One region of the Priestia sp. FSL W8-0001 genome, then DNA from elsewhere that is predicted to be linked to it. Evidence: riboswitches for the same ligand, from Rfam matches in the RefSeq annotation. Region 1 holds a riboswitch; each other region holds the start of a gene.
The links. Region 1 has a riboswitch for cobalamin ahead of metE (5-methyltetrahydropteroyltriglutamate--homocysteine S-methyltransferase). Riboswitches for the same ligand answer to the same signal wherever they lie in the genome.

Region 1 (7,802 bases):
GTGGAGAAGCACCAACGCTTACGGAGACGTTGTTAAACATGATTCCGGAAAATCCATTTGCAGCGTTAATGGAAGGGAATATCCTACAAATTATCTTTATGGCAATTGCAATTGGTTTAGGGATTTTATTTGTAGGAGAGCCAGCAAAGCCAATTCAAAAGCTATTTGAATCTTTTTCCACAGTCATGTTTAAAATTACAAGTGGTATCATGGTCATTGCACCAATTGGTATCTTTGGAATGGTAGCACCAATTATTGGTGAGTATGGTTTAGCTGTTTTAGCACCTCTCGCTAAGGTGATTATTGCTGTAGCATTAGGTTGTTTAACGCAGCTTCTCGTTGTGTATTCTCTTGCGGTTAAAGGCTTTGCTGGGATGAGTCCACTTACATTTTTAAAAGGAATAGCACCAGCCGGCCTTGTAGCTTTTAGTACAGCAAGTAGTGGTGCAACGCTACCTGTTTCAATGAAAAACGTTCAGGAAAACCTTGGCGTTTCAAAGGAAACAGCAAGCTTTGTTTTACCGTTAGGTGCCACAATGAATATGGACGGTAGTGCGATTTACCAAGGTGTTGCTGCGCTATTTATTGCACAATTTTATGGAATTGATCTCGGTATGAGTGAAATTTTACTAATCATGTTTACAACTACCATTGCATCAATTGGTACTGCGGGCGTGCCAGGTGCAGGGATGATTATGTTAACAATGGTACTAGCAGCCGTCAACCTTCCAGTTGAAGGAATTGCTTTAATTGCAGCAATCGATCGTATTCTTGATATGTTCCGTACGTCGGTTAATATTGTCGGAGATGCTGCAGCTTCTGTTGTTGTAGACTCATATGAGAAGAAATCAAAAGAAAAAGCGAATCAGCAAGCATCGTGAATTTTTGTGCGTACATCCTTATGAAAGGTGAGGATGTACGCATTTTTTTCATTCCTTGCTATAATGGAAAAAGATTCACGCATACTAAAGTGAATGAGTAATTGATAACGATTTAAAGGAGTTTTTTGATGACAAAAGTAAAGTTAATTTCACATAATGATTTAGATGGGGTAAGCCCAGCTTTATTAGCTCGCTTAGCATTTGGTGATGAGAACCTTGATTACGACACGGTAGGAATCGGACGCATAAACGATACGGTGCTGCATTTTATAGAAGAAGATAATGATGGACAAGACTTATACATAACGGATATTAGCGTAAATGATGAAGTAGCAGCTAAGCTGGATGAACTTGTGAAAAATGGTCAAAAGGTTACGCTTATTGATCATCATATTTCTGCACTTCCTCTTTCTGAAAAATACGATTGGGTCCATGTGATACCAGAAGATAAGAATGGGACGAAAACAGCAGCTACATCGCTTTTTTATACATATCTACTAGAAAACAAGATGTTGGAACGTACGAAGATGCTGGATGAATACGTAGAGCTTGTACGTTTATTCGATACGTGGGATTGGTTTCACGAGAAAAATGAAAAAGCAAAAAGACTTAATCACCTTTACTACTTAATTTCTCATGAAGAGTTTAAAGATACGGTTCACGAAACGCTACAAGCATCTTATACTGGTGCCAATCAAAGCTTTGAATTTACAGAAAAGCACGCGATTTTACTTGAAGCTGAAGAGAAGCGAATTGAAAAATATATCTATGACAAACAAAAGCAAATGATGCAAGCAGAAGTAGAGATTGCAGAGCAAAAATACAAGGTAGGGATTGTGTTCGCAGATACATATCAGTCAGAGTTGGGAAATGCATTATGCCTAGAGCATGAAGAAATCGACTTTTCAGTAATGGTTGATATGGGAAGGAAAAAGCTAGGGTTTCGAGCGGTGAAAGATAAGATTAATTTAGCTGAAATCGTGGGTCACATTGGTGGTGGAGGCCATCCAAAAGCATCCGGCTGCAAATTAACGAGCGAAACCTTCAAGCTATTTGTAACCGACCACTTGTTTCAACCAGACGAAAAAAGTGAATAAACTAAGTGTAGAGGAGGGATGACTTTGACATTTGAACGTGAGGTTGTTGTGGTAACTGGTGGCGCAAATGGAATTGGAAAAGGTGTGGCAAGCGCCTATGCCAAAAAAGGTGCCAAAGTGATAATCGCAGATATTGATGAAGAACAAGGGGAGAAGCATGCTAAAACGCTGCGTGAAGCAGGTGCACAGGCAATGTTTATTCACACAGATGTAAGAAAAGAAGAGGATGTTATCAACCTCATGAAAGAAACTGTTTCAGCTTATGGTACGATTACCATTCTGGTTAATAATGCTGGAGTAACAAAGTGGAAGTCTCCGTATGAGTTAACGCTAGATGAATGGGATGATATCATAAATCTTAATTTACGAAGCGTATTTTTATGCTCAAGAGAAGCTGCAAAAGTGATGCGAAATAACAAAATAGGTGGTTCAATTGTAAACTTAGCTTCTACGCGTGCCGTTATGTCAGAGCCACACACCGAAGCATACGCTGCTACAAAAGGTGGCATTGTGGCGCTAACGCATGCTCTTGCCATTTCACTTGGACCAGACAAGATTACCGTCAACGCAATTTCTCCTGGCTGGATTGAAACTCAGCAATATGAGGAGCTTCGAGATGTTGATCATGCTCAGCATCCGTCTAACCGAGTTGGCACTCCAGCAGATATTGCAAAAGCGTGCCTTTACCTGACGCATCCAGACAATGATTTTGTAACGGGGACGAACGTAGTTGTCGATGGTGGAATGACGCGCAAGATGATTTATGAACATTAACTAAAGTAAGCAGGCTATAGGCTATACCTATAGCCTGCTATTTTTATTTTGTATAAAAACACAGTTATATGAAAGCGTATTCTTTTTAAAATTTAGAAAAATCAGACTTGATTTACTTATCGAAATCATGTATCGTTATGTTCAATTCCTAATTGAAAAGGAATTAGTGTATAAAGTGAATATGTTCATGCAAAAGGTGCTAAGACACTAGTTTTAGCTTAAAAGGGAAGATCGGTGAAAATCCGACGCGGTCGCGCCACTGTAAGGAGGAGCCTATTATCAGTAAACCACTGTTTATGAAACGGGAAGGTGATAATAGGTGATGATTCTAAGTCAGGAGACCTGCCTGTTGTTTGCACTCACAACCTACGCGTAATAGGGAGAGGTGATTAGCTTGGTATTGAAACAAAAGTATATGTTGTTCAATACTTCTTAAAGCTGTCGTCTAACTCTCTTTCCAGAGAGTTTTTTATTGCAGAAAAATAGACGAAACGAGGAGATTGAAATGACAGTGAATACAGCAACAATTGGGTATCCAAGAATCGGTAGAAACAGAGAATGGAAAAAAGCAATTGAATCTTATTGGAAGCAGGAAACAACGGAAGCAGAGCTGCACAACCAACTTCATGAGTTGTATGTTAATCAGCTTCGTATTCAAAAAGATAAGGGGATTGATTTTGTTTCAGTAGGTGACTTTAGTTATTACGATCACATGCTTGATACGGCGGTTATGTTTAATATTATTCCAGCTCGTTTCAAAAAGCAAAATCTATCCGCTCTTGATACATATTATGCAATGGCAAGGGGGAACAAAGAAGCAGAGGCATGTGAGATGACTAAGTGGTTTAATACCAACTATCACTACATTGTCCCAGAGTTTACTGACGTAACGCCAGCATTGAATGAAAACAGACCATTAGCATATTGGCAAAAAGCAAAGGACGAATTGGCACTTAACGGTAAGCCTCTTCTAATTGGGCCAGCAACCTTTATCTTATTAGGCAAAGGATTTAAACAAGAAGAAGTATCGAGCTTATTTGCTCAATTAACTCCGCTTTATATTCAAGTGATTAAGGAGTTACATGAAGCGGGAGCAGAGTGGATTCAAATTGATGAACCAATTTTTGTAACGAATAAAGCAGAAGGGTACTGGAAGGATGTTGAGGCATTTTATCAGCGTATTTCAGAGGAAGTACCTGGTGCTAAACTTATCATCCAAACGTATTTTGAAGCATTAGATAATTACCAATCTGTTGTGAACCTTCCTGTGAATGCTTTTGGGTTGGATTTTGTACATGATGAGAGAAAAAATAGTGAAGCGATAAAAGCACACGGTTTTCCAAAAGGGAAAAAGCTTTTTGCAGGCGTTATTGATGGTCGTAACGTGTGGAAAAGTAACTTAATTGAAAAAGCTGCACTTGTAAGTGAATTGCAAAAATTAGTGGGTAAAGAAGAGGTAATTGTTCAGCCATCTAGTACACTGCTTCATGTCCCTGTAACGGTAGAAACTGAACAAGAGCTACCAGCTGATATTCGAGCAGGCTTAAGTTTTGCTGAAGAAAAGCTGACTGAGCTAGAACTTTTAAAGGACCTTTTAAAAGGGGATAGCGAAGCAGTAAAAGCACATCAGCAAGAGATTGAGGCATTTTCGAAGGTTGCAAACCGCGTTCACGCGAAAACGAGAGCAGAGCTAGAACAGATTGATGATCAAGCCTTATCTCGTGCTTCTGTGGCTGAGCGCCAGCGTTTGCAAAAAGAAAAGTTTGATTTACCGCTTTTACCAACTACAACAATTGGAAGCTTGCCACAAACAGCAGAGGTTCGTTCGAAGCGCTTAAAATGGAAGCAAGGTCAGTTAACGAACGAACAGTATGAAGCGTTTATAAAAGAAGAAACAAAGCGCTGGATTGAGATTCAAGAAGAAATTGGTATTGATGTGCTGGTTCACGGTGAGTTTGAACGTACGGATATGGTTGAATTTTTTGGTGAGCGCTTAGGCGGAATGTTAACAACGAAAAACGGTTGGGTTCAATCATATGGTTCACGCTGCGTAAGACCACCTGTTGTATACGGAGATGTCTATTTAGTCGAGCCGATGACGGTTAAAGAAATTGTCTATGCTCAAAGTTTAACCGAAAAAGTCGTAAAAGGAATGCTGACGGGGCCAATTACCATCTTAAACTGGTCATTCCCACGTACAGACATCTCGAAGTATGAAAGCATGAATCAAATTGCATTAGCCATTCGAAAAGAAGTTAAAGCGCTTGAAGAAGCCGGTGTTCACATGATACAAGTAGATGAACCTGCGCTGCGAGAAGGATTGCCAATTCGAGCTGAAAAGCAAGCCGCGTATTTAAATGCTACTGTTGAAGCGTTCCGTCTAGCAACAACGGGTGTAGAAGATACAACGCAAATTCATACGCATATGTGCTATTCGAAATTTGATGACATGATTGACACAATCTCTGCACTAGACGCAGATGTCATTTCAATTGAAGCATCCAGAAGTCATGGCAATATTATTTCTTCATTCGAGCAGTATTCATACGATAAAGAAATCGGGCTTGGCATTTACGACATTCATAGCCCTCGTATTCCAAGCTTTGAAGAAATGACAAATAATCTTGACCGTGCTCTTCGCGTGTTAAACCCAGCACAATTTTGGGTTAATCCAGACTGCGGTTTGAAAACACGAAATGAAAAGCAGGTAATCGATGCTTTAACTCAAATGGTAAACGTTACGAAGAAGTATCGTGAAAAGTTAGCAGCAGTCGCACAATAAAATGAAACAAAGAAAACCCCCTTTTATACGGGGGTTCTTTGTTTACGTTATGACAAATTATCTTGTTCCAACCATTGCTGCGACCATTTTTCAATTTCTATCATAATAGGTTCAAGCGCTTTTCCTTTTTCCGTCAAGGAATACTCGATGCGTACAGGCGTTTCTGGAAAGACCTCACGCTTGACAATCCCTTGTTGTTCAAGGTCTTTCAAGCGTTCTGATAGTACGCGGCCGCTTACTGAAATGGATGATTCGATGGCACAAAAACGCTGGGGTCCAGACAGAAGCTTATAAATAATGAGCCCGGTCCAGCGCTGACTTAAAATCGTCATTGCTTTTTCAAAGCGTGGACATAAGGTTGATTGATTCATTTGTTTCACTCCTATAACACATATTATAGCACAAAGCATTAGGTGCTACACTTCTTAAAACTTCACGACCAAAGAGAAGAACCTTACATAAAGTAAGCGAAAGGAGTATTGAAGTAAAGCTGTTGAGAGAAACTAGTTAATAACCAATTACTTATCTATCTAAAAAACGAAATGGCTTATTCACGATCAAATAGCCAAGTTTTAATAATTGCCGCATACTCACGACCATATGATTGAAGCTTCACGACGTTTGGTGTTTCTGCACCTAATGGGTATACGTTATATCCTTGTCTTTTGGCAATCAGTGATGCGCGGTATAAATGAAACTGGTTGCTGACGAGTACAATATGTTTGTCATTGATATCAATAAGCTTTTTGGTATAGAGAAAGTTTTCATAAGTGGAAGTAGATTGATTTTCTTGTATAATGCGAGCAGAGTCAACGCCGTGATCTACTAAAAAAGTAGACATTGCTTCCGCTTCAGAGATGTCTTCATCATCACCTTGTCCACCTGAGACAATAGCAATAGTTGAAGGATTATCTTCTAAATAATGCAGCGCAGTAATCATGCGCTCTCGTAAACTTAAAGATAGCTCTTTTCCATTTACCTTAGCTCCAAGAATCATAATGTAGTCTGCGTTTTTTGGAGGAGGTGAACTAGCTGCAGAATAAATATGATATGACGCAAACAACACGTATCCAATTAGTAAAGAAGTAAGTACGTAGATAAATTTTCTTTTCATAAGCTACTCCCATCGTTTATTCCTATTTAGTATAATGCAGTAATTGGTATAAAAAGTAGTATTTATTTAATATTTAAGCGGTAAATAGGAAAAAATGTCATGAATTTAGCAAAAGGGATAGCTTCATATGTTTTGGAACGTTATAATCATAATGCACATCTTCTGCAACATTTCAAAGAAGGAGAGAACGAACATGAAGAAAAAAGCCGATTGGCGTTATCGAATCGCACATAAAGAAGCTTTAATCGGTATCGGCCTGGCTCTTTTCCACTTTGCATGGTGGTTTGGTTTTGCGTACGGACTTGGTTCAAAGCCCGTATCAGAGTATACATACATATTGGGGTTTCCGGCCTGGTTTTTTTATAGCTGCGTACTTGGAATCCCGCTCATTATTTTACTGGTCTGGATTATTGTTCGCTTTTTCTTTTCAGATCTTCCTTTAGAAGATGAAGAAAGAGGTGAGAGCGAATGAACTGGGCTGTTGTTGTTCCTCTTGTTGTGTTTGTTCTATTAATTTTTGCGATTGGCTTTATTACCGCTAAAAAAACAAGCACGGCAAGTTCATTTATTAATGATTATTTTCTAGGAAGCAGAGAGCTTGGAGGGTTTGTTCTTGCCATGACGATGGTCGCGACGTACGGAAGTGCGAGCAGCTTTATTGGTGGTCCTGGTACAGCATATCAAACCGGACTTGCTTGGGTACTATTGTCCGTGATTCAAGTTGTAACAGGTTACTTTGTTCTCACAACTCTTGGCAAAAAATTCGCCATTGTTTCGCGAAAGATGAATGCCGTTACGCTTGTTGATTTTTTGAAAAAGCGATATGAAAGCAATATTGTTGTGATTGTTTCTGCTGTAAGCATTGTCCTTTTTCTATTTGCTTCTTTAGCTGCTCAGTGGGTTGGAGGAGCTAGATTAATTGAAGGTTTTGTAGGCATTTCATACAAAAGTGCGCTTGTCATCTTTGCAGTCACCGTACTTGTTTATGTATCAATTGGTGGGTTTCGTGCTGTCGTACTAACCGATGCCCTGCAGGGAATTGTAATGCTTGTAGGGACGATTATTTTACTAATCGCTACTATTTATGCTGGCGGCGGTGTCGAAGCAATCATGAAAGACTTAGTGAATGAAAATCCAAATCTTGTGACCCCGTA
Region 2 (7,802 bases), 1.8 Mb from region 1:
GGAAATACGGTTGAGTACCACGGGGAAAAGCCGATTACGGTAATCTTAGAATTAGAAAATGAAATTCCAGCGTTTCTGTATACGGAGTTTACGGAAAGAGTATAGCCTTCTCATCGCGAGAAGGCTATTTCTTTTCTACTAATAGTTCAACCGCCGGAACGTCCGCCGGTGCCCAGACAAGTGAATCTAGATTTTCTTTGTTTAACCAAACAAGCTTGGCATGCTCAGTGGGCTGCGGTGTACCTTCAACAATTTCAGCTTTAATCGCAATGAGCTCAATAATAAACGTATCGTATTCATGGGTGTGTTCGTTATGTAGCTCCGTTGCTTTGATTTTACAGTGAAGCTCTTCTTCGATTTCTCTCACAATCGCAGAGTAAATATCTTCGCCTTCTTCTACTTTCCCACCAGGAAATTCCCACATGTTCGGTAGAGACATGTCGTTTGAACGGAGGGCACAGAGGACTTCGTTTTGATCATTTTCAATAACGGCGGCAACGACCTTTATTTTTTTCTTCACGGTTCATTCTCCTTACAGCTGTTTTGTTTCATCATAACATAGGAGAGTGGGAGATTATAAGATCGGAATTGAGAGGTGGGTTTCATTTACTCGTTCTTACATTAATAACAAGCCATACACTTTGAATCACAAGCGGAATGACAAAGGCAAGCACTAACACAATAAAGGATAATAGTTTAATTTCAGGGGTTTGAATGGCACCCGCTCCGTCCACTTTTCGCGTCCATACCATAATAGTGCCTAAAACAAATAGCATGGCCCAAAAACAGTTCGTAATCCACCAGGAAATCCATCGTTTTTTCATGAAATCGCTCCTTTCATCTTTGGCATAAAGCAAATTTACTTTTAAGTTTTTCCTTTATTATACAGGAATTGTTATCCAATAATTAACAAAAAACAGTTTTTCTATATTTTATTTATGATTTTGCTAGAGAGGTTATAAATGGATTTATAAGATAAGTGCTTTGAAAAATGAAGTGTTGTACAGTGTTAGCTAAGTGAAATGAAAATAAAAATTGTAAAAATTTATAAAATTTGATATGTTTAAAGTGAAAATAATATCGATGTAGAAACAGGTGTAGGTGAAAGGTGTCTTTCATCTGCTTAAAAGGGAAGTTCGGTTGGAATCCGACGCTGTCCCGCAACTGTATTTGGGAGCGATTCGAAAAAGCCACTGTTTTCATGGAAATGAAGATGGGAAGGTTCGAAGAGCGATGATCATAAGCCAGGAGACCTGCCTGTTTTAGCATGCATCAATACCTACGCGGATAGGGGGTGTTAAGTGCGAAGTGACAAACATGTTTTAAAAATGATTTAAAAACATGTTTATTTGAGTATTGTCTCGCGGCTTAACAACTTCTTTGGGAAGTTGTTTTTTTATTGCTTTTTTAGCGGGTACGCGTGATGGAGGTGAGCAGCTGTGGACGGATCAGTTGAGTATTTTGTGAATTACTTCAAAGCGAGCATTATGAATAACGTAGTGGCAGAGAACCCTTGTACACTTTCAGACTATTATCAGGAGTTAAGAGATTTTGTGGTAGACAAGAGGGGGGATGCTGAAAAGAAGGCTCTTTTTTTACACAATATTGAAAAGGCTTACAAAACAGTAGGTGAAGAGATATTTGGAATGGAGGAAAAGAGAGATGGAGACTGAAGCGAGGTTTTTTCCGGGACTTGAAGGCGTTGTGGCTGCTGAAACAAAGATTTCATTTCTTGATACCCAACAGGGGAAAATTATTATTCAAGGGTATGACCTGATTGAGCTATCAAAATCAAAGAGCTACCTCGATATGATCTACCTTTTACTAGAAGAAAGGCTGCCGAATATTAACGAGAAGGAACTAGTTGAAGAAATGTTAAAAGGGGAGTACGAGATTCCAGATGAACTGTTGGATGTCTTCTGCTTACTCCCTAATGGCACGCATCCAATGGATGGCTTGCGAACAGGAATTTCATTTCTTTCAGGCTTTGATAAAGGGCTTGATAATCGTTCTCTATCGGCAAATAAAAGCCGTGCTTACAAGCTGTTAGGCAAAGTGCCTGCGATTGTGGCGAACAGCTACCGTTTAATCGAAAAGAAAGAGCCGATTCGTCCGCTTAAAGAGTTATCGTATAGCGCAAATTTCTTTTACATGATTACGGGGAAGAAGCCATCATCTCTGGAAGAGCAAATCTTTGATCGTTCACTTGTTTTATATAGTGAGCATGAGATGCCAAACTCCACGTTTACAGCGAGAGTCATTTCTTCTACTCAGTCTGATTTATACGGTGCATTGACAGGAGCGGTTGCTTCTTTAAAAGGAAACCTGCATGGAGGAGCTAACGAAGCGGTAATGGAACTGCTTTTAGAAGCTGGTACTGTAGATAAATTTGAAGAGCTGCTGATCGCTAAGCTTTATAAAAAAGAGCGTATCATGGGATTTGGCCATCGCGTGTATATGAACAAAATTGATCCGCGGGCTTTAATGATGAAAGAGTCGCTCAAACAGCTATGCGCCCTGCAAGGAGATAATCGTCTTTATCGCATGTGCGAAGCGGGCGAAGAGCTTATGAAGCGTGAAAAAGGTCTTTATCCGAACTTGGATTACTACGCAGCACCTGTCTATTGGATGCTTGGTATTCCTATTTCACTTTATACACCGATCTTTTTCAGTGCTAGAACGGTAGGGTTGTGTGCGCATGTTATTGAGCAACATGAACATAATCGACTTTTTAGACCGCGCGTACATTATGTAGGCGAGCGCCGCTTTTAACAATTTGGGGTTGTTCACGGCCACTCACCGAATGGATATTTTGGCGAATACCCATTTCTATCATAAATAAATTTGAGGAGAAAGGAAAGATGCACATGTTGAAAACGAATGAGCAAGTCAAAACGGATGTTTTATTAGAGGAAATCGCAGATTACGTTCTTCATAAAGAGATTAAGAGTTTAGAAGCGTTCCAAACCGCTCGTTATGTCCTGCTTGATACGATTGGATGCGGGATGCTGGCGCTTAGTTATCCAGAGTGCACAAAGCTCCTCGGCCCCATTGTTCCAGGAACAGTTGTACCAAATGGCAGTCGGGTGCCGGGAACGTCATTTGAGTTAGATCCAATTCGAGCTGCGTTCAACATTGGTTGCATCATCCGCTGGCTGGATTACAACGATACGTGGCTAGCGGCAGAATGGGGACATCCTTCTGATAATCTTGGAGGTATTTTAGCGACAGCTGACTACATTAGCCGCGTACGCGTAGCAGAAGGGAAAGAGCCGCTGGCCGTTCGTGATGTGCTTGAAATGATGATTAAAGCGCACGAAATTCAAGGCGTGCTGGCGTTAGAGAACAGCTTAAACCGAGTTGGATTAGATCACGTGATGTTTGTGAAGATTGCCACGACTGCAGTTGTTACCAAAATGCTTGGAGGAACGCGTGAAGAAATTATTAACGCTTTGTCCAATGCGTGGATTGATACGGTAAGCTTACGTACCTACAGACATGCGCCGAATACCGGTTCTAGAAAGTCTTGGGCTGCCGGCGATGCGACAAGCAGAGGCGTACAGCTTGCTATGATGGCAGTAAAAGGAGAAATGGGCTATCCCACTGCGTTGTCTGCACCTAATTGGGGGTTCCAGGACGTATTATTTAACAAAAAACAGGTAACGCTTGGTCGTCCGCTTGATTCCTATGTTATGGAGCATGTGCTATTTAAAGTGTCTTATCCAGCGGAGTTTCATGCTCAAACGGCCGCGGAGTGTGCGGTTAAACTGCATCGAGAAGTCGTGAATCGATTAGACGATATTGCTTCGATTACAATTACAACGCATGAGTCTGCGATTCGCATTATTGATAAAGAGGGGCCACTTCATAATCCGGCCGATCGAGATCATTGTTTGCAGTATATTACGGCGATTGGTCTCCTTAAAGGAACAATTGTTGCCGATCATTATGAAAACGAAGTCGCATCTGATTCTCGAATTGACGAGCTGCGCAGCAAGATGAAGGTTGTTGAAAATAAGCAGTATAGCGAAGACTACCTGGATCCGAAAAAGAGATCGATTGCAAATGCCGTGCAGATTCATTTTAAAGATGGTACACAAACAGAGGAAGTAGAGTGTGAATATCCGTTAGGGCACCGTTTTAGAAGAGATGAAGCCATTCCAAAGGTTAAAGAAAAATTCTCAACTAATATCAAAACGCGTTTTCCTCTCAAACAGCAAAAGCAAATTGAAGCAGTTTGTTATAACCAAGAGGAGCTTGAAAGCATGAGCGTAAACGAGTTTGTTCAATTGTTTTTGATCTAAATAAGGAGGGTCTTACATGACGTGGATTGTCAATCAGCCGTTATCTCAACAGGAGCTAGCTGCTAAATTTCAACGGCTTATGGATGCGCAAGAAATCCTTCAACTTCCAGGTGCACATGATGCTATGGCCGCACTGGTGGCTAAGCAAGCTGGCTTTTCAGCACTTTACCTATCAGGTGCTGCTTATACGGCAAGTCGGGGACTACCAGATTTAGGAATTGTAACATCTACAGAGCTAGCCGATCGGGCGAAAGACGTGATACGAGCTACAAACTTACCTGTGCTGGTTGATATTGATACTGGTTTTGGTGGCGTGTTAAACGCTGCTCGTACTGCTAGAGAAATGGTTGAAGCCAGCGTAGCAGCCGTTCAGATTGAAGATCAGCAGCTTCCAAAAAAATGCGGTCATCTCAATGGAAAACAGCTTGTAACAATAGAAGAAATGGCACAAAAGATCAGAGTAATTAAAGAAGTCGCTCCTTCTTTAGTTGTTGTGGCTCGGACGGATGCTCGCAGTAGCGAAGGCCTGGAGGAAGCTGTCAAACGAGCAGCTGCATATGTAGAAGCAGGAGCAGATGCTATTTTCCCTGAAGCGCTCGGCTCTGAAGAAGAGTTTCGGACATTCAAAAGTCAAATTCAAGCGCCTCTTTTAGCTAACATGACGGAGTTTGGAAAAACACCGTACTATACAGCAACAGAATTTAGCAATATGGGCTTTCAGATGGTCATTTATCCCGTCTCTTCGCTTCGCGTAGCAGCAAAAGCGTACGAAAGGATATTTGATTTAATCAAGGCGACAGGTACCCAAAAAGAAGCAATAAGAGATATGCAGACAAGAAGTGAGCTATACGACCTCATTTCGTACTATGATTTTGAGCATTTGGACAAGAACTTGGCTCAAACCATTCTTATGGAAAAGCATAAGTCATAGGTACATGAAGGTAGTAAGTTCTTACAGATATCAGGGTCTGTAATTAAGAAAGGTTTGTTGGGACAACCTCTTACAGAAGATTTTAAGCTTGAAGATTATACGGGTGAAACAGTTGTACCAAAAGGTCAGCTGTTTGTCATGGGTGATAACCGTCGCAACAGCCTAGACAGCAGGTCCCCGATGCTTGGCACCGTTCCATACAATCAAGTGGTTGGAAAAGCAGAGCTTGCATACTGGCCTTTAGAGAAGCTGGAGGTTATCGGTTCTGATCTGAAAGAGTAGATAACAATTGTTTAACTAATGAAAAGATCCCTCATAAAGAGGGGTCTTTTCATTTCTCTAAGGTATGCAGCTTGCTTATAAGTGCGAATTGATAGCATTTCGCAATTCACTATATTTATTTTTGCTAACTCGAATTTCAGCATTCACATTTTCAAGCTCGATTAAATAGGAGCGCATATATTCATCAGGCTTAATTTCAGCTACTTTTGATAAAGGAATTAAGAATGATTGGTGCGGTCTGAAAAAATGATGTTTGCTTAGCATTTTTTCTAGCTCGTTCAGTGTATTGCTGCATTCAATTTCTTTGTTATCCTTTACGCTAATAATACATTTTCGGCCTCGTTTTTCAACGAAATTAATTTCATTGATTGTAATAAAGTGAATGGAGCTTTTGTCTCTTACCGTAATTTTCTTTGTCGCTTGTTCTTGTGTGTGATCAAAATTAAGTTCTTGAGAAACGGTTCTGTTTGAGCGCTGGTTACGAAACTGAACCAACGCTTTTTCAAGTCGTAAGGGGCTTACAGGCTTTAATAAAAAGTCGATAGGATATAATTCATACCCATGTAGAGCATAGTCAGAGTGACCCGTTACAAAAATCAATAAAATATCAGGAAATTGCTGTTTAATGGTCTCGGCCAACTTTAAACCATTGATGTGAGGCATGTCTATATCTAAGAAAACCAAATCAATCGCTGATGTTTGTAGAAATGCTAGTGCGTCTCTGGGATCTGAATAACTATAAATGTTTTCAATAAATGGATATTGCGTTAATAAATTTTTTAACATATCCGTGCAATGGACCTGATCATCTACGGTTAAAACATCATATTTATCCATCCGTCTCTCTCCTTTAAATCGCTTTGTTCTTTTTCATGGCTGGAAGCCTAGCAATAAAAGCCGTAGTGTTACTAGTTGTTTCTAAGTAAATCATGCCTTCATACTTCTCGATAATCCGCTTAGTAGCAATTAAACCAATACCTTCATGATTATTTGATTTAGTTGTAAACTGATTATTAAATAGTTTTGAAGCAATGTGAGAGTCTATTTCTCCACTATTTGTTACTGTAAATATGTATTCGTTGGATAAATGCTCAAGCTCAATTAAGACTTCAATCCAGCTATCTTGTGTTTTATCGTGCGTTAGAGCATCCATCGCATTTGAAATTAAATTCCCTAGTACGCGATTAATATCGGTTACTTTGCAAGGAATGTGGGCTAAATTATCTTTTGCAATTACGGACATCTGAATATTTTTGGTATATGCTTGCTGTTTTAAAGTTAACAGTAAAGCCGAAACGGCTGGATGATGAATAGGAATGACTTCATTTATTTTTCTCACATCTTCAATGACTTCCTCTATATATTCTTCAGTATCCTGAAACTTTTGCTGGGCGATTAATCCGTATAGTGTATGAAGGTGATGAATAAAATCATGCCGCTGAGATTTGATAACTTGAAAGTACCGCTTAATTTCCACTTCATGCTGTTTTTCTAACAGTTTCTCTAATCGTTCAGATTCATGCTTGAGCACAATTTGTGAAAAGAATAGTAGATAAATGATAGATACAACTGTAATGAATAAAATGGATGAATTTGTTTGTTGTAAATAAAATAAATTATACGAAATCGTAAATGCTACAACAATGATAAGTACCATAGTAACGCAAGTTAAGATGATATATTTAGGCCCATATTTCTTATAAAAGAAATCATCTTGATCTTTGTAAATAATAGTTAGCGGAATGAAAGATAGTTTGTATTTAATAAATAGAAAGCTAATGAAATTAATTAATAGAATATGAGGTAACGCAATGAACATTTTCTTAAAGGAATAAGCTTCCAAAAAGCTTATGACATCAAAGATATTGCCTAAAAAAAGGAGCGCTATCAATTCTCCTAATAATAAAATACATAAACCGAGTACTACTGAAATAAAGGCAGCAGAAAAGCTAATCTTAAAAATTAAGCTTCCTAAGATGAATAAAATGAGAAAGCTGCATAAAAAAGTAATGGCGTGTGAAAAATTGGTCGTTAACTTTAATAGCATAATCGATGCTACTCCGATTGAGTTGACTGCTATGAACTGTGCTTTTACTTTCGAAAATTTAATACCTAAAAAGGCAATCAAGAAAAATATTAATGAAAAAACCTCTAAAAAGGTGCCTATTACTTCAACGAAGAAGTTCATTTTAATTCTTTTTACCTCCTATTTTTAATTATGCTAACAACCCTTTACGATATATAAAATAGCATATATTGAATTTTTTTAATATGTTAATTAAGAT
Region 3 (7,802 bases), 700 kb from region 1:
AAAAAGATTACAGAGGAAAAGCAGTTTCATGAACAAATCAAAAGAGAAGAGCTAAGCGTTGGTATCTTCACAACAACATGGTGTCCAGACTGTAAACGCCTTGATATGTTTATTGGTGAAATTATTGAAGAAAACCAAGATAAAGCTTGGTTTGAAGTGGATAAAGATGAGTTTGAAGAACTTTCTGCAGCAAACAATGTAATGGGAATTCCGTCTCTTCTTGTTTATAAAAATGGTGAGAAAATTGCACATCTTCATAGTGCAAATGCAAAAACACCTGAAGCAGTGCGTGAGTTTTTAAGTTCAATCTAAGTTGATTAGCTACTTGTTTACATAAGCAAGTAGCTTTTTTGTATAGAGTTTTGCTAAACGTCCCGCTCTTATTTTTTAAGAGTCTTTCTTGTCTTTAAACACTTTATTAGATAAAAACAAGCTTGTAGAACACGAACGTACGTTTTATAATTTAAATGTGGGAATACATGGTAATATGGAGGGGTTTTGAATGTACATAACAGTAGAAGATTTTATTAAAGAGTGGAACCGCGAAGCCATGCTAACTCAAAAAGTTTTAGAAGGCCTAACTGATCAGGCGTTAACTCAAAAAGTTTATACAGAAGGTCGTACTCTAGGAAGAATTGTGTGGCACTTTACAACAAATATTCCAGACTATTTGGCTCATTTTGGGTTGGAGATAGATTAGCTAGCAAATGCTGAACATGTACCCTCTTCCGCTAAAGAGATTGCTGGAGTTTTCAATAGAATTAGCTTACAAGCAGCGAAAGCTATTAACCAGCAGTGGACAGATGAAGCGTTAAAAGAAGTTCAAACAGCCTTTGGTCGACAAGAGACGAATGCTCAAATTTTAATGGGATTAATCAAACATATTATTCATCACCGTGGACAAGTTACGGTACTTATGCGTCAAGCTGGAATTGAACCTTTTGGTGTATACGGTCCCACCAAAGAAGGATGGGTTGGTGTAGGCGTGGAAAACCCTCCTGTTTAAAAGTAATTAGGCTATAAAAAAAGAGTCTTTTCACAGACTCCAAAGACTTACCCCTAAATTTTCAGCCTATCATAATGATACAATAGCAAAAATGTTTATATCTTACTATTACTTTGCTAGAACTTCTGACCTAAAATGTATGAAAGTTATGTCGATTTTCTATTTCCATTTTGAATGGAGTGCGTTATACTAAGACAGGTGAATAATCGTGAAGCAATAAGGTCTCAAATTTAACATTGAGTGAAAAGGGAAGTTTGGTGCAAGTCCAACGCGGTCCCGCCACTGTAAACGTTAGATGTCTAAAGATGCCACTGTTTGAAAAATGGGAAGGCTTAGTACATCATATACGTAAGTCAGGAGACCTGCCTTATTGTCAACTGTGAAACCTTCGAGGAGAGGGGAAGCAGGGTATTTGACGTACATAAACAATGCGAAAGTCATTCGCATCATTTAACGTTACCTGCTTTACTTTCGATTGAAAGTAAAGTTTTTTTATGTGTGCTGAGCGACTTCATAACCGATACATAATTAGGAGGGGTTATCAAAATGAAAAAGTGGTTATCATCTGTTATTGTTGCGATGTTCCTTGTTGTTCTTGCAGCGTGTGGGGCAACTGATGAAGGAAGCAAACAAACAGAGCAAACAAAGCAATCAGAAGAGCAAGCTGTTACGGTTAAAGATGCAAGAGGAGAAGAAGTAACGGTTGAACAAGCACCCAAGAAAATTGTTTCTCTTATGCCAAGTAACACGGAAATCGTCTATGAGTTAGGTCTTGAAAAAGAATTAATCGGAGTAACAAGCAACGATGATTATCCTGCAAGCGTGAAAGAAAAAGAGCAGGTAGGAGATATGAATATCAACGCAGAAAAAGTTATTGCATTAAATCCAGACCTTGTGTTAGCTCATGGTTCAAGCATGGGAATGTCGGATGAAGTTTTTAAGCAAATTGAAAGTGCTGGTATTCCATTATTTGTTGTAAATGATGCAACTGATTTCAATACTGTGTATGAAACGATTGGGAACATCGGAAAACTAACGAACAAAACAGATGAAGCAAATAAAACAGTAAAAGAAATGAAAGCTGCTGTTTCAGAAATTGAAGAAAAAGCGAAAGAAATTAAAGACGAAGATCGTAAGAAAGTATGGGTAGAGGTTTCACCTGCGCCTGAGATTTATACAACTGGTAAAGGTACGTTTATGGATGAAATGATTAAAATAATCGGAGCAGAAAACGTAGCTGGAAATGAAGAGGGATGGGTAAAACTTTCGGAAGAGAAAGTGGTTGAGCTAAATCCAGATACAATCGTTACAACATATGATGGTGACGCCAACGAAATCAAAAATCGTCCAGCATGGAGCGATATTACAGCTGTAAAAGAAAATCAAATCGTAAACGTTGATTCTAATAAAACAAATCGACCTGGACCACGAATTGTAGAAGGGTTAGAAGAGTTCGCGAAAGCCGTATATCCTGAGGTGTATAATTAATCGAGAAAAGGACCATATTCCAATTCAAAAAGGAATTGGTCCTTTTTTATCGTTACGTCTTGAGCAGGATGATGAATTATTAACGATGAAAACAAGTATACCGTTTAAAGCGTACAGTTCAGGCGTACTAGGAGATGGTATGCTTGAGACTAACGTTTTTTATAATCGTTTTGTACACAAATACTACCGTGCTGATTCACCTGCTGAAGAATATAGAGTATTTTTAAAAGAAAAAGGCTTCGTTTATGATAAAGTAGTAGGGTTGATGACGGCTGTTTATTTACGGAACAAATCGGTTTATACATATTGTAAAGATGGTCTTACAGTCTCATCTATTATTACTGCCGGAGTTGGTAATGCCGTTGATTTGACGTCTGATGATATTACTCCATTTTCTTCAGGGCCTGGAACGATTAATATGTTCATATTTATTGACGGGAAATTAACGGATGCTGCGTTTTTACAGCTGTTTATCGCAGCAACGGAAGTGAAAACGCGAATGCTTTACGAGCTGGGAGTGCAAGATTCGAACACAGAGACGCTTGCGACAGGAACATCTACTGATAGCATTTGTATTGCCGCAAGCCAAACCGGTAGCATGTATGAGTACGGTGGGTCCATGACGGCTCTGGGACAAGCGGTAGGAAAGCTCGTTAAGCTAAGTTTACTTGAAACCATTCAAAAAAGGTGATGTGTATGGACTTTCAACAATTAATTGTAGCGCATTTGCTAGCTATCTCAATGGCGCTTGTATTAGATGCTATTATCGGAGATCCTGTAAATTGGCCACATCCCGTCAGGTGGTTTGGACGCTGGATTTCTTTCATTGATAAGCGTTTAAACCAAGGTAAGTTTCAACGAATGAACGGTCTGTTCCTTGTATTAAGCATGGTAGTATGGTGTTTTGTACTACCTCTAGCTCTTCTAATCGCTCTATATGAAATTTCCTACTGGATTGGAATTATAGTCGAAGGCATAATGATTGCTACCACAATTTCAACAAAATCTTTGGGGGAAGCTGCCTATAAAGTAGCGCTGCCTTTACAAAAAGGTGACTTACAGGAAGCGCGCTTTCAAGTGGGCATGATTGTGGGAAGAGATACCGATCATCTTGACGAAAGCGAAATTGCCAGAGCGACAGTTGAAACAGTGGCGGAAAACACAAGTGATGGCATTACAGCTCCTTTATTTTTTGCTTTTGTATTAGGCGGAGCAGGCGCTTTTTTTTATCGAAGTATTAATACGTGTGATTCAATGGTGGGCTATAAAAATCCTATGTATGAAAAGTTTGGATACTTTAGTGCGAAATTAGATGACTGGTTGAATTTTATCCCTAGTCGGCTGACAGCGTTTATTATGGTTATTAGTAACGTAATGCACAGTGAATTTACAGCAAAGCATGTGTTTAGCATAATTAAAAGGGATGCACCTAAACACCCGAGCCCAAACAGCGGCTATGGTGAAAGTGCTGTTGCCGCTTTGCTTGGCATTCAGCTAGGAGGTCGCAACACATACAAAGGAATTGTTTCAAATCGTGCGAAAATGGGAGATCCTCTTTATTCTTTAAATGTTAGTCATATTTTTAAAACAGTCCAAGTGATGAAGCGGACCGTTTGGTGTACTTGGTTTTTTTATCTGATAGGAGGGATACTGATTGGCATTACCTACACATGGAGCTAACCCCGCAATTTTTCTAGAGGCGATAGGCCAAAATGCAGAACGTTCATTCATTGATTTTAGCGTGAATACAAACCCTTTAGGAGCACCGAATATCATTAATGAAAATTGGGATGAACTTAGAGAAATCGCTTTTTCTTATCCTGATCCTGATGTGAAAAAGCTAACGGGCCTCATTGCTACTTACCATAAGCTTACTTCTAATGAAGTCTTAGTAACAAACGGTGCAGCAGAAGCCTTCTTTTTGCTTGCTTCCATATTTTCAAACGAAAAGGTAGGGATTTTACAGCCTACTTTTATTGAATATGAACAGGCGAGTTTAGCTCATGGCTGTGAAATCATTCATATTTCTCTGGAAGAAACAGATAATTGGAATTGGAATATGTCGGAAATAAAACAAAAGCTTCCAATCTTAAAAGTCATATGGATTTGTCATCCCAACAACCCTACCGGACGAATGTATGACATAAATGAGTGGGAAGAGCTAATTGACTTAGCTCATCGTGAGAAGACTTATCTAGTTGTTGATGAAGCGTTTATTGATTTTGTAAAGGGAGCTTTCTCGTTTGATCGATGGATTCAAAAGTATCCATATCTAATCATTGTTCGGTCTATGACAAAAATGTTCAATATTGCAGGGGTAAGGTTAGGGTATGTTTTAGCTCATCAAGGCATCATTACTAAGTTGATGCAAAAGCAGCCACCTTGGAGTGTGAATGGTATGGCGCAGCAAATTGGCCGGTGGTGCTTATCTGAAGCGGAGTTCGTGAATAAGACGGTCGAGTATATTGATACAGAAAGAAAGCGAGTGACAAACGAGTTACAAAAGCTAGGGTTTACCATATCTCAGTCGGCAACTAACTACTATTTATGCAGTATTCCAGAGAGTTACACTTCAGCTGGATGGCTGTCATTTTTAGCACAAGAAGGAATTGTAGCAAGACACACGGAGAATTTCCTAGGCTTAAACGGTCGTTATGTTCGATTAGCAGTCAAAACACAAGCAGAGAATGATCAGCTTATTAGCGTATTGAAAAAAGGGGTCGGGTTGTCATGTTAGTATTTGTAACCGGAGGTGTTCGCAGCGGAAAGTCAGCAGCGGCAGAGGCATTTGTTCAAAAGCTAATGACCAATCGTGCCGTCTATCTAGCGACTAGCCGCGTCACTGATCATGAAATGCAAGAGCGAATTTCGTTGCACCAACAGCAACGAAATGATTCTAACTTGTCATGGTCTACTCTTGAAGTTCCAAAAGATCTATCTGGTATCTATTCATCGATTCAAGAAACGGATGTCATTTTGCTAGATTGTGCTACAAATTGGCTGGCAAACGAGCTTTTTACCAAGGAAGAAAAGTGGCAATCTCATTTGAAAGCAAACGAACTATTCAACAAAATGGTAGGAGTAATTCATCAATTGAATGAGCGATGTCAGCATCTTATCATTGTATCAAACGAGTTGTTTGAAGAGAGCGTCCTAAAGGGACCTACGTTTACATATATGAAGTTATTGGGGCGAATTCATCAGGAGATTGTGAATCAAGCAGACTTAGCGATTTGTGTAGAAGCGGGTATTTCCTGCTACTATAAGGGAGATGAAACAGCATGGCAGTAAAAGAGTGGATGGTCATCGCGCGCTTAGCGCTGCAGTTTTTTACAATCTTGCCAACAGCAAAAACAATTCAATGGACGGAAAAGCGCACGGCCAAAGCACTTTATTTTCTACCATGGATTGGCGCTTGTATAGGAGCAGTTAGCTATGGGCTATTTTTAGGTCTAGAATGGTTAGGGGTTAGCACTGTCACGACGGCTATTTTGCTTATGCTAGCTGGTGGGATACTCACAGGAGGCTTACACTTAGATGGATGGATAGATGTGAGCGATGCTTATTTTTCACATCAACCAAGAGAAAAAAAGCTTGTGATTTTAAGTGATCCTAACGTAGGTGCATTTGCAGTTCTGTCAATTCTAGCTCTATTAGCTCTGCGTTTTAGCGGAATAAATGAGCTGATTAACATTGAATCAATTAATTTAGTTATGTTCATGAGCGTATTTGTATTGCCTCGTATTGTAGCAGGGTGGATTTTGCTTTGGGATCAGCCTGCTAAAGAAACAGGGTTAGCTTCTTATTTTCAAAAAGGCTCAACTGAAAGACAAAAGTGGATCTATGCTGCAATGAGCATACTAATGATTGCAGGTCTTGTCTATTTAATGGAAAATAAAGCTGTAGTTTTAATTGGTGCTATCACTGTTTTTATATGGATTAAATTTTATCGCGCTCAGTTTGGAGGCATTACGGGAGATGTCATTGGAGCAACGATTGAAGGAGGGGAAACCCTTGTATGGTTGAGTATGTGGATATGCTATTTATTCGGCACGGTTTAACAGAATCTAATAAGCTGCGCCAGTACATCGGATGGAGCAATCCGTCGTTAAGTAGTGAAGGAATTGCAATGTTAAAAGCGTCGGATGCGGTACCGGACTTAGTTGTTGGAAGTGATTTGAATCGTACAAGAGAAACGAGCGCAATATTATTTCCCAATCAGCCATATACTGTCTTTGAAGATTGGCGCGAACTTTCATTTGGCGATTGGGAAGAGCGTACATATGAGCAGTTAAAAAATGATTCCGCATATCGAAAGTGGATTGATGCGCCTTTTGAAGAGCAACCGCCCAACGGGGAAAGTTTTGAAGCCTTCTCTAGTCGAATTTGGAAAGCTTGGGATCGAACCGTTGATTTGATGCTGCAGCAAAAGGCTAGTTTAACAGCGGTTGTCACTCACGGTGGACCTCTTCGCTTCATTACCTCTTATTTTCTAGAACAGTCTTCATTTTGGGATCATTCTTTTTCGTATGGAGAAGGAATACGACTGCGTTTCAAAAAGGATGATATAAAGGAGAGAAAGCCATGCATTTCGTATTCGGTGGTGCGTTCAATGGGAAGCGAAAATGGGTAAAGAAACAGTATGAGAACCAAATTACAGAGTGGCATAGTGCTTATGAAGACTTTATAAAAATGCCTACACTCGTAAAAGGAGATCAATACATAGTTATAGAAGGAATGGAGCTATACATTAAAGAATTAATTGATAGCGGTAAAACTGTTGAAGAAGTGTGTTGCTATTTCAAAGAACAATTACAAGCATGGCGAGCTGAGAACCTGCTAGAAAATGTAATTGTTATTGGAACAGAAATTGGAAAAGGGATTGTTCCAATGAGCCAAAATGATCGCAGTTGGCGTGATGCATGTGGCTATGTCTATCAAATGCTTGTAGCAGAAGCGGAAACAGTTGACCGCATCTGGTATGGAATTTCGAATCGGATAAAGGAGGAATAAGGGAATGAATATCTATACAAAAACAGGAGACAAAGGGCAAACAAGTTTAATAGGAGGTCGTGTAAATAAAGACGACATTCGAGTGGAAGCTTACGGGACAATTGATGAGTTAAATAGCTATGTAGGTCAAGCAATTACTCAGTTAAATGATAGGGTATTTAATGAATTAAAAGAAGAGCTTGTGACAATTCAGCACGAGCTATTTGATTGTGGAAGTGATTTAGCTTTTGCGAGAGATGATCACCCTTATAAAGTTGAAGCAAGTATGATTGAAGTATTAGAACGAAGAATTGAT
Region 4 (7,802 bases), 1.3 Mb from region 1:
AACGATCTCCTCCAACAACCATAACTGATGACATGTATTTCTCCTCCTATACGATAAAATTAAGTTTATTTAAAATCTTAACGATGATTTAATCTTGTTTGCTATATACATAGAATAATTGAGAATGATTCTCTTTGTCAATTATTAATTGATAAAAATTCTCAATTAATTTTCTAATCTCTCGATTATAACAATAATGAAAATTGACCATACTACATATATCACGCGTATAAAGGAGGGGAATATATGTCACAAAACGTTCTTTGTGAAGTGAATAACTGTCATTATTGGAAGCAAGGCAACCGTTGTGGAGCAGACGAAATTTACGTAGTCAGCCATGCTGGTAAAAAGGCTTCTAATAGCCGCGAAACAGATTGTAAAACATTTAAACCTGAAGATCTTTAAATCGGTTATCCTAAAACAAACTTTGTTCTATTCCTAATTAATAAAAAAGGACAACCACGCGGGTTGTCCTTTTTCATATCAACGAAAGTGAAGGTAATATATGAATACCAATCAACTTGTTCATTTTTTCAAAGCAGAAGCTGTTAAAGCCAATAAACAAACGTTCCCCATTTATGTGCAATCATTTGCTCATTTATGGCAGTATGAATGTGGAACATTAGAAACCATTCCACCTGAAATTGACCTACTTATCACTACTCGTGCTATTGAACTAGGCCTTATTTCAACACAGGTAGCTGACTAAAACTGTTGTAGCCATTTAGTCAGCTTCTTTATTTTACAAATCATCAAATCCATTTACATCTGATGCTTTTGTATATTGTCTTGACTTTTGCTCAAAGAAGTCTGTCTTACCAAGGTCAACCTCTTGATACGCAACAATCCAACGCAGCGGATTTTCAATTGGTGCATCAGGAAACGCTACGCGCCCAAATCCCATTTGATTACAGCGTTTATTTGCCATATATTCGATGTATTGACGAATATCTTTCATCGTAATTCCATCAAACTTCTCACCAATGACTGACTCAGCCCATTCAATTTCAAGCTGGGCAGCTTGTCGGAATGTTGAAGTAACAAACTCTTCAAGCTCAGCCGTACGCTGTTCTGGATTTTCATTTAGCACTTCTTTAAAGATTTTTTCAAATAACCCCACATGAAGCTGCTCATCACGATTAATATAGTTAATCATCGTGGATGTGGCAACCATTTTTTGATTGCGTGCTAAGTTGTAGAAAAACGCAAACCCACTATAGAAGAACAGACCTTCTAAAATAACATCATATACAATGGACTTTAAAAAGTTTTCAACTGTTGCCTCTTCAGCGAATGCTTTATAACCATTTGTCACAAAGTCATTGCGTGCACGAAGCTTTTCATCCGTACGCCAATATTCAAATACTTCATCTTGCTTAGCTTTTGGCACTAAGCTTGATAATACATATGAATAAGAGTGATTATGAACAACTTCCTGCTGAGCTAAAATAATCATCAGCGCATTGATTGAAGAATCCGTAACATAATCAGCAACTTTGCTCGCATAATCTGACTGGATGCTGTCCAATAAAGCCAACAAACCAATAATCTTTAAAAAGCTCTCCTGTTCATCCGCTGTAAGCTGTGGAAACTGTTTGATGTCCTGTCCCATATTAATTTCAAACGGTGTCCAGAAATTAGCTAGCATGCGCTTATACTTTGGAAACGCCCAAGAAAATCGTACATCATCCCAGTTTAAAATATTTGAGGTTTCACCATTAATAATTCCCGTTGAGCGGTTCGGGGCATTTTCATTCATAATCTCACGTTTCTTTAGACTGTTCGTCAACAAAATCGACTCCTTTCTTAGCTATGGCAGCTTTCACACTCATCAATTACTTCGCTAGACGTAGAGCGAACATAATACGTTGTTTTTAGCTTTTCTTTCCATGCAGTCATGTGTAAATCTAGTAAATCTTTTGCACGAATATCATTTTGAACATAAATGTTAAACGATATAGATTGGTCAATATGACGCTGACGCTTTGCATTTTGCTTAATGCTCCAATGTTGGTCGATTAAATAAACAGACTTATAATACCAATTCGTTTCCGGTGACAAATCTGGAGCAGTAACTGGAATTTTATAGTTTTTCTTCTCTTCTGAATAGAACTTACGGAAAATCGGATCAATACTAGCCGTAGACCCAGCAATGATGGAAGTAGATGAATTCGGCGCAACGGCCATTAAATATCCGTTTCGAATTCCCTTTTCTTTCACAAGCGCCTGTAGCTCATTCCACTGATTACTTTCGTAACCGCGTGCTGCAAAATAAGCTCCTGTTTCCCAATCGGACCCTTCAAATAGAGGGTATGCTCCTTTTTCTTCTGCAAGCTCCATGCTTGATTGAATCGTTAGGTAAGCAATTTTTTCATATAACTCATCGCAATACTGAACAGCTTCTTCTGTTTCCCAAGCGATCTTTTGTAGAGCTAATAAATGGTTCCAGCCAAACGTACCTAAACCGATAGCACGATAGCGTTGGTTTGTTAGTTTTGCCTGTAGAACTGGAAGGTTATTCAGTTCAATTACGTTATCTAGCATACGAACTTGAATGGGCACAAGGCGTTCAAGTACATCTTCCGTTACTGCACGTGCTAAGTTGATAGACGATAGATTGCAAACGACAAAGTCACCTGGTTGCTTTGTAATGACGATTTTTCCATCTTCTGTGATTTCTTCAACCACTGTTGTCATGCTTTGATTTTGCGTAATTTCTGTACATAAGTTACTGCAATAAATCATGCCCTCATGACGGTTTTGGTTAGCACGGTTCACTGTATCACGGTAGAACATATATGGTGTTCCTGTTTCTAATTGTGAAATCATAATTCGTTTAAAAATTTCAATCGCAGGCACTTTTTCTCTTGATAGGGATTCATTTTCAATACATTCACGATAACGATTTCTAAAGGAGCCGCTGCCTTCCTCTTCATCATAGAAATCTTCTAGCGAGTAACCCATTACCGTACGAACTTCATGAGGATCAAACAAGTACCAGTCTTCACGTTTTTCAACAGCTTCCATGAATAAATCCGGCAAGCAAACGCCAGTAAATAAGTCATGCGTACGCTGACGCTCGTCTCCATTGTTTAAACGTGCATCTAAGAAAGAAAAAATATCCTTATGCCATACGTCTAGATATACAGCAATTGCCCCTTGACGTTGACCCAGTTGATCAACACTAACTGCTGTGTTATTAAGCTGTTTCATCCAAGGAATTGTTCCTGATGATACGCCCTTAAACCCTTTTATATCGCTACCTCGGCTACGGATATGACCTAGATATACGCCAATTCCACCACCGTTTTTACTTAGCGTAGCTAAGTCCGTATTGCTATCATAGATACCTCGTAAACTATCATCAACCGTATCAATAAAGCAGCTTGATAGCTGTCCATAGCTTTTTCCTGCGTTCGCTAATGTCGGCGTTGCCACTGTCATGTAAAGGTTTGAAAGTGCCCAATATGACTCTTTTACCAGCGCTAAACGCTCTTCTTTCTTTTCATTTGCCATGAGTGTCATAGCAATAATTAAAAAGCGTTCCTGCGGTAGCTCGTATACACGCTTATCATGTGATGTTGCTAAATAGCGATCAGCTAATGTCAACAGGCCAATATACGTAAATAGGCTATCTTTTGTATAATCAATGGCTAAGCCTAGCTCATTAATCTCTTCCACAGAGTATGTATCCAAAAGCTGTGTACTATAAATCCCCATATCTGTAAGCTCTGTAATAAGCTTATAAAATGAGCCGTACCTTTCAGCTTGATCGTATTTTCTATTGGCGGCAGCTTTGCGATATAGCTCTTGTAAATAGATATGAGCTGCTACATATGTCCAATCTGGCTCATCCATTGAAATTCGCTCAAGTGCTGCTAAAATAAAAACATTTGCTATTTTTTCGTCCGTCATATTCTCTTTCGCAGCAACTGTTTCTACTACCTTTTCCTCATACCATGAAAAATCAAGTTGTGGAAATTTTTCACCAAGTAGTTTCATATCATAATTTACTTTTTCAAGTTTATTTAAATCTGTTGTATTAATCATAAAAATAAGTTCCTCCTTTTTCTCCAGCATAAAAAAATCGCTCACCTGACGCAGTGAGCGAATAGAACGAAGATAAAAGAAGACAAAATGTCTTTTCTCAATCCTCGCTCTATCCTCTCACCTCCCGAAGAAGATAAAACGTCATAAAAAAGGCAGGTCTCCTGACTTATGCTTCGCTTTACTCTAAGGCCTTCCCATGATCGTTACTCACAGTGGCTATTCCTTATTTCATCAGCATTCACAGTTGCGGGGACAGTTTTGGATTTACACCAAATTCCCTTTTAAGTCTTTTTTCAGACACCTTTTCTACTGGAAAACACAAAATATAGTATATGAAGTTTTAATCAAAAACAAGATGTTGTGTTATAAACACATTATAAGGGACAACTTACAGAACTACAATATCTTTTTCAAAATAAATTCCCGCACATTTACCCCACCCTTACTTAACATACTGATTTACGCCTTTGTTAAGTAAGGTTTCCTAAACATATGTAAAAAAAGAAATTTTTAAAAGTTTTGTTAGGTATTAGCAACTAGCCACTACAAACAGTCTTATTTTTCATCAAACTATTCCATCATAACATGTTTTCTCGGATTGGTTGTACTATTTGATTTATGAAATTTAATCAAACTTTTTTTCACATGACTAGACAGCTGCTATATAAATAAAAAGAAAATTTTTTTAAAAACCGAACTCACAATAAAAAATCCACTTTTAAAGTGGATTTCAGACTGTAGACAAACTGGAAGAAATCCAGTTTGCCTACAGTCTTTTTTATTTTACAATGGAAGTACTACATAACTTGAGGTGATTGACATGCTTTCGAAACATAATCCCATTCAACGAGATCAATTAGAAATGATTACGTTAAATCAATTGGTACCGGCCAGCCACTTGGTTCGTAAAATAGAGGCAGCACTTGATTTTTCGTTCATCTATGACTTGGTGAAGGACATGTATTCAGAAATCGGTCGTCCCAGTATTGATCCTGTCATCTTAATTAAATTGACCTTCCTTCAATACACGTTTGGAATCCGGTCCATGCGCCAAACGATTGAACAAGTGGAAACCAATATGGCCTATCGCTGGTTCCTTGGGTATGGTTTCCACGATAAAGTGCCTCATTTCTCTACGTTCGGAAAAAACTATGAACGCCGTTTTAAAGATACCGATCTGTTTGAACAGATTTTCTATCGCATCTTAAAGGAAGCTGCCGAGAAAAAGCTAATCAGTGCCGAGCACGTTTTCGTGGATTCGACCCATGTTAAAGCGAGTGCGAACAAACGCAAATTTGAAAAGAAAGTCGTTCGCAAAGAGACACGCGCGTATCAGGAACGCCTTCAAGAAGAGATTAACCAGGACCGGGAAGATCACGGAAAAAAACCATTTCCTCCGGACAAGTTTGAGAAGGAAGAGAAGAAAGAAATCAAAGAAAGCACCACCGATCCAGAGAGTGGTTACTATGTGAAGGATGAACGGACGAAGCAGTTCGCCTATTCTTTTCACGCAGCCGCGGATCGTAACGGTTTTGTGCTTGGCACCATGGTCACACCTGGCAACACACATGATAGTCAGATTTTAGAGCCATTGGTCGGAAAGGTCATCGAGAGAGTCGGAAAGCCTGAAGCGGTCGCCGCAGATGCCGCGTACAAAACTCCTGCGATTACCCGTTACTTATTGGAACAGGGGATGACCCCTGCCTTGCCATACACACGACCACGTACGAAAAAAGGTTTTTTCCGAAAACATGACTATGTGTATGACGAATACTTTGACTGTTATCTTTGCCCGGCAGGTGAGATCTTGGCCTACTCGACAACGAATAAAGAAGGATATCGGGAGTACAAATCGCCAAAACAGATTTGTGCGACATGCCCATTTTTAGCCAGATGTACGGAGAGTAAAGACCACCAGAAAGTGGTGACGCGTCATATTTGGCAGGAATACGTAGAAGAGGCAGACCATCTTCGCTATCACGCAGAGGTGAAAGAGATTTATGCCAAACGTAAAGAAACCATTGAGCGTGTATTCGCAGATGGAAAAGAAAAGCATGGCATGCGTTGGACAACGTTAAGGGGACTTAAAAAATTGTCGATGCAGGCGATGCTTACTTTCGCTGCCATGAACCTGAAGAAGATGGCCAACTGGACGTGGCAAGGTCCAAAAATGGCCTAAATGATGAACTCGAAGAGGTCTGTCTTTTTATTAAATAGCTTCAAATCCCATAAAAAGCTAAAAAGGGGTTCGGAATGAGACCATTCCGAATCCCTTTTGTCGACAAACTGAAATCCACTTTTAAAGTGGATTTACATTATGCATATGTTTTTTGATATGTGGAAACTTTATTTAAAAATATCCTATCCACCCGATAGCCAATGCCTGGTTCTTTTGGCACATGAATTAACCCATCATCCACTTCTACTTCTGGAAGAATGACATCTTTGTTCCAATAGCGTGAAGAAGCTGAAATGTCTCCAGGTATCGTGAAATTCTCTAATGAAGCTAATGCAATATTATGAGCTCTTGATATACCCGATTCCAGCATTCCCCCTACCCATAGTCGAACATTACTTTTCTGGCACAAGTCATGAATTCGTTTTGCTTCTGTTAAGCCGCCTACCCGTCCAACTTTTACATTAATAACTTGACAGCTCCCTAACTCAATTGCTTTTCTAGCATCATCATAAGACACAATGCTTTCATCTAAGCAAACGGGCGTGCGTAGCTGCTGTTGTAAATGACGGTGATCGATAATATCACTAGAATCTAATGGCTGTTCAATCATCATAAGGTCAAATTCATCTAGCTTTTGAAGCAAATTCAAATCATTTAAGGAGTAAGCAGAGTTTGCATCTACCATCAGCGGCAGTTTTGGATAATGATTTCTAATTTGCTTAATAAGGTCATAATCAGCTCCAGGCTTAATCTTTACTTTAAAACGTTTATATCCAGCTTTCAAGTGTTCATCTATTTTATGAACCATCTTATGAATATCATCGAGTCCAACTACTACACCAGCTTCTACAGCTTCTTTTGTGCCACCAAGAGCTTGAGATAGAGACTTATTGTTCTTCTTAGCAAACAAATCCCACACCGCACAATCTATTGCTGCTTTACTCATATGGTTTCGCTTAATCGGATTAAATATTTCCTGTAGGTCTAAAGGCGTCGTTAATCGCTTTCCAATTAAAGCCGGAAGTAAAAAATCATTGAGCATATGAAAGCACGTTTGGATGGTTTCTTCTGTGTACCAAGGAGTTGAAAATGCTACCACTTCTCCCCAGCCTGCTTCACCGCTTATATCTTCTACTTCTAAAAGAAGCAGTTCTCGATTTGTCACAGTTCCATAACTAGTTGAAAACGGTGATAATAGGTTCAATTCAATAGCATGAATGGTTGCTTTATGGATTTCAATCATAGTTGACGCCCCTGTTCTATACGCTGAGGTAATTTTCGTCTAATAATTTTATTGGAAGCGGTTCTTGGTAGATCATCAACAATAAAATAATACTTTGGTACTTTATAATTGGCTAACATCGACTGACAATATGCCTGTAACTCTTCTTTTTTTATTGGCGATGTAACTACTAAAAAAGCTGCTGGAACTTGTCCCCACTGTTTATGAGGCAGCCCTGTAACCCCGGCTTCTGCAATAAGTGGGTGCTTTAATAGAGTGCTCTCAATTTCTGCTGGATAGATATTTTCTCCACCTGAAATAATTAAATCTGATCTTCTATCTAATACGTAT

Region 2: it holds a riboswitch for cobalamin, as region 1 does, so the genes downstream of both, MKZ18_RS02345 (hypothetical protein) here and metE (5-methyltetrahydropteroyltriglutamate--homocysteine S-methyltransferase) in region 1, are expected to answer to the same signal.
Region 3: it holds a riboswitch for cobalamin, as region 1 does, so the genes downstream of both, MKZ18_RS08385 (ABC transporter substrate-binding protein) here and metE (5-methyltetrahydropteroyltriglutamate--homocysteine S-methyltransferase) in region 1, are expected to answer to the same signal.
Region 4: it holds a riboswitch for cobalamin, as region 1 does, so the genes downstream of both, MKZ18_RS18875 (ribonucleoside-diphosphate reductase subunit alpha) here and metE (5-methyltetrahydropteroyltriglutamate--homocysteine S-methyltransferase) in region 1, are expected to answer to the same signal.

Annotation. Positions count from the first base shown of each region.
Region 1 is NZ_JBBPAL010000001.1:2,284,442-2,292,243, reverse strand. It holds gene MKZ18_RS12160 (dicarboxylate/amino acid:cation symporter) at 1-881, shown strand, start outside; gene MKZ18_RS12155 (DHH family phosphoesterase) at 1,010-1,978, shown strand; gene MKZ18_RS12150 (glucose 1-dehydrogenase) at 2,003-2,752, shown strand; cobalamin riboswitch at 2,930-3,116, shown strand; gene metE (5-methyltetrahydropteroyltriglutamate--homocysteine S-methyltransferase) at 3,258-5,534, shown strand; gene MKZ18_RS12140 (winged helix-turn-helix transcriptional regulator) at 5,582-5,905, opposite strand; gene MKZ18_RS12135 (YdcF family protein) at 6,082-6,648, opposite strand; gene MKZ18_RS12130 (YhdT family protein) at 6,842-7,120, shown strand; gene panF (sodium/pantothenate symporter) at 7,117-7,802, shown strand, end outside.
Region 2 is NZ_JBBPAL010000001.1:444,469-452,270, forward strand. It holds gene MKZ18_RS02330 (DEAD/DEAH box helicase) at 1-105, shown strand, start outside; gene MKZ18_RS02335 ((deoxy)nucleoside triphosphate pyrophosphohydrolase) at 125-520, opposite strand; gene MKZ18_RS02340 (DUF3923 family protein) at 603-824, opposite strand; cobalamin riboswitch at 1,077-1,275, shown strand; gene MKZ18_RS02345 (hypothetical protein) at 1,440-1,673, shown strand; gene mmgD (citrate synthase) at 1,663-2,772, shown strand; gene MKZ18_RS02355 (bifunctional 2-methylcitrate dehydratase/aconitate hydratase) at 2,868-4,304, shown strand; gene prpB (methylisocitrate lyase) at 4,321-5,235, shown strand; gene lepB (signal peptidase I) at 5,278-5,517, shown strand; gene MKZ18_RS02370 (LytR/AlgR family response regulator transcription factor) at 5,593-6,354, opposite strand; gene MKZ18_RS02375 (sensor histidine kinase) at 6,368-7,705, opposite strand.
Region 3 is NZ_JBBPAL010000001.1:1,587,051-1,594,852, forward strand. It holds gene MKZ18_RS08375 (thioredoxin family protein) at 1-312, shown strand, start outside; partial or broken gene MKZ18_RS08380 (DinB family protein) at 503-1,006, shown strand; cobalamin riboswitch at 1,209-1,390, shown strand; gene MKZ18_RS08385 (ABC transporter substrate-binding protein) at 1,553-2,494, shown strand; gene MKZ18_RS08390 (adenosylcobinamide amidohydrolase) at 2,580-3,185, shown strand; gene cbiB (adenosylcobinamide-phosphate synthase CbiB) at 3,191-4,174, shown strand; gene cobD (threonine-phosphate decarboxylase CobD) at 4,149-5,231, shown strand; gene MKZ18_RS08405 (bifunctional adenosylcobinamide kinase/adenosylcobinamide-phosphate guanylyltransferase) at 5,225-5,785, shown strand; gene MKZ18_RS08410 (adenosylcobinamide-GDP ribazoletransferase) at 5,776-6,555, shown strand; gene MKZ18_RS08415 (histidine phosphatase family protein) at 6,513-7,127, shown strand; gene MKZ18_RS08420 (bifunctional adenosylcobinamide kinase/adenosylcobinamide-phosphate guanylyltransferase) at 7,079-7,507, shown strand; gene MKZ18_RS08425 (cob(I)yrinic acid a,c-diamide adenosyltransferase) at 7,512-7,802, shown strand, end outside.
Region 4 is NZ_JBBPAL010000001.1:3,586,427-3,594,228, forward strand. It holds gene MKZ18_RS18855 (DUF2325 domain-containing protein) at 1-34, opposite strand, end outside; gene MKZ18_RS18860 (DUF1540 domain-containing protein) at 247-405, shown strand; gene MKZ18_RS18865 (hypothetical protein) at 506-709, shown strand; gene MKZ18_RS18870 (ribonucleotide-diphosphate reductase subunit beta) at 743-1,789, opposite strand; gene MKZ18_RS18875 (ribonucleoside-diphosphate reductase subunit alpha) at 1,807-4,002, opposite strand; cobalamin riboswitch at 4,185-4,370, opposite strand; gene MKZ18_RS18880 (IS1182 family transposase) at 4,871-6,229, shown strand; gene menC (o-succinylbenzoate synthase) at 6,366-7,472, opposite strand; gene MKZ18_RS18890 (o-succinylbenzoate--CoA ligase) at 7,469-7,802, opposite strand, start outside.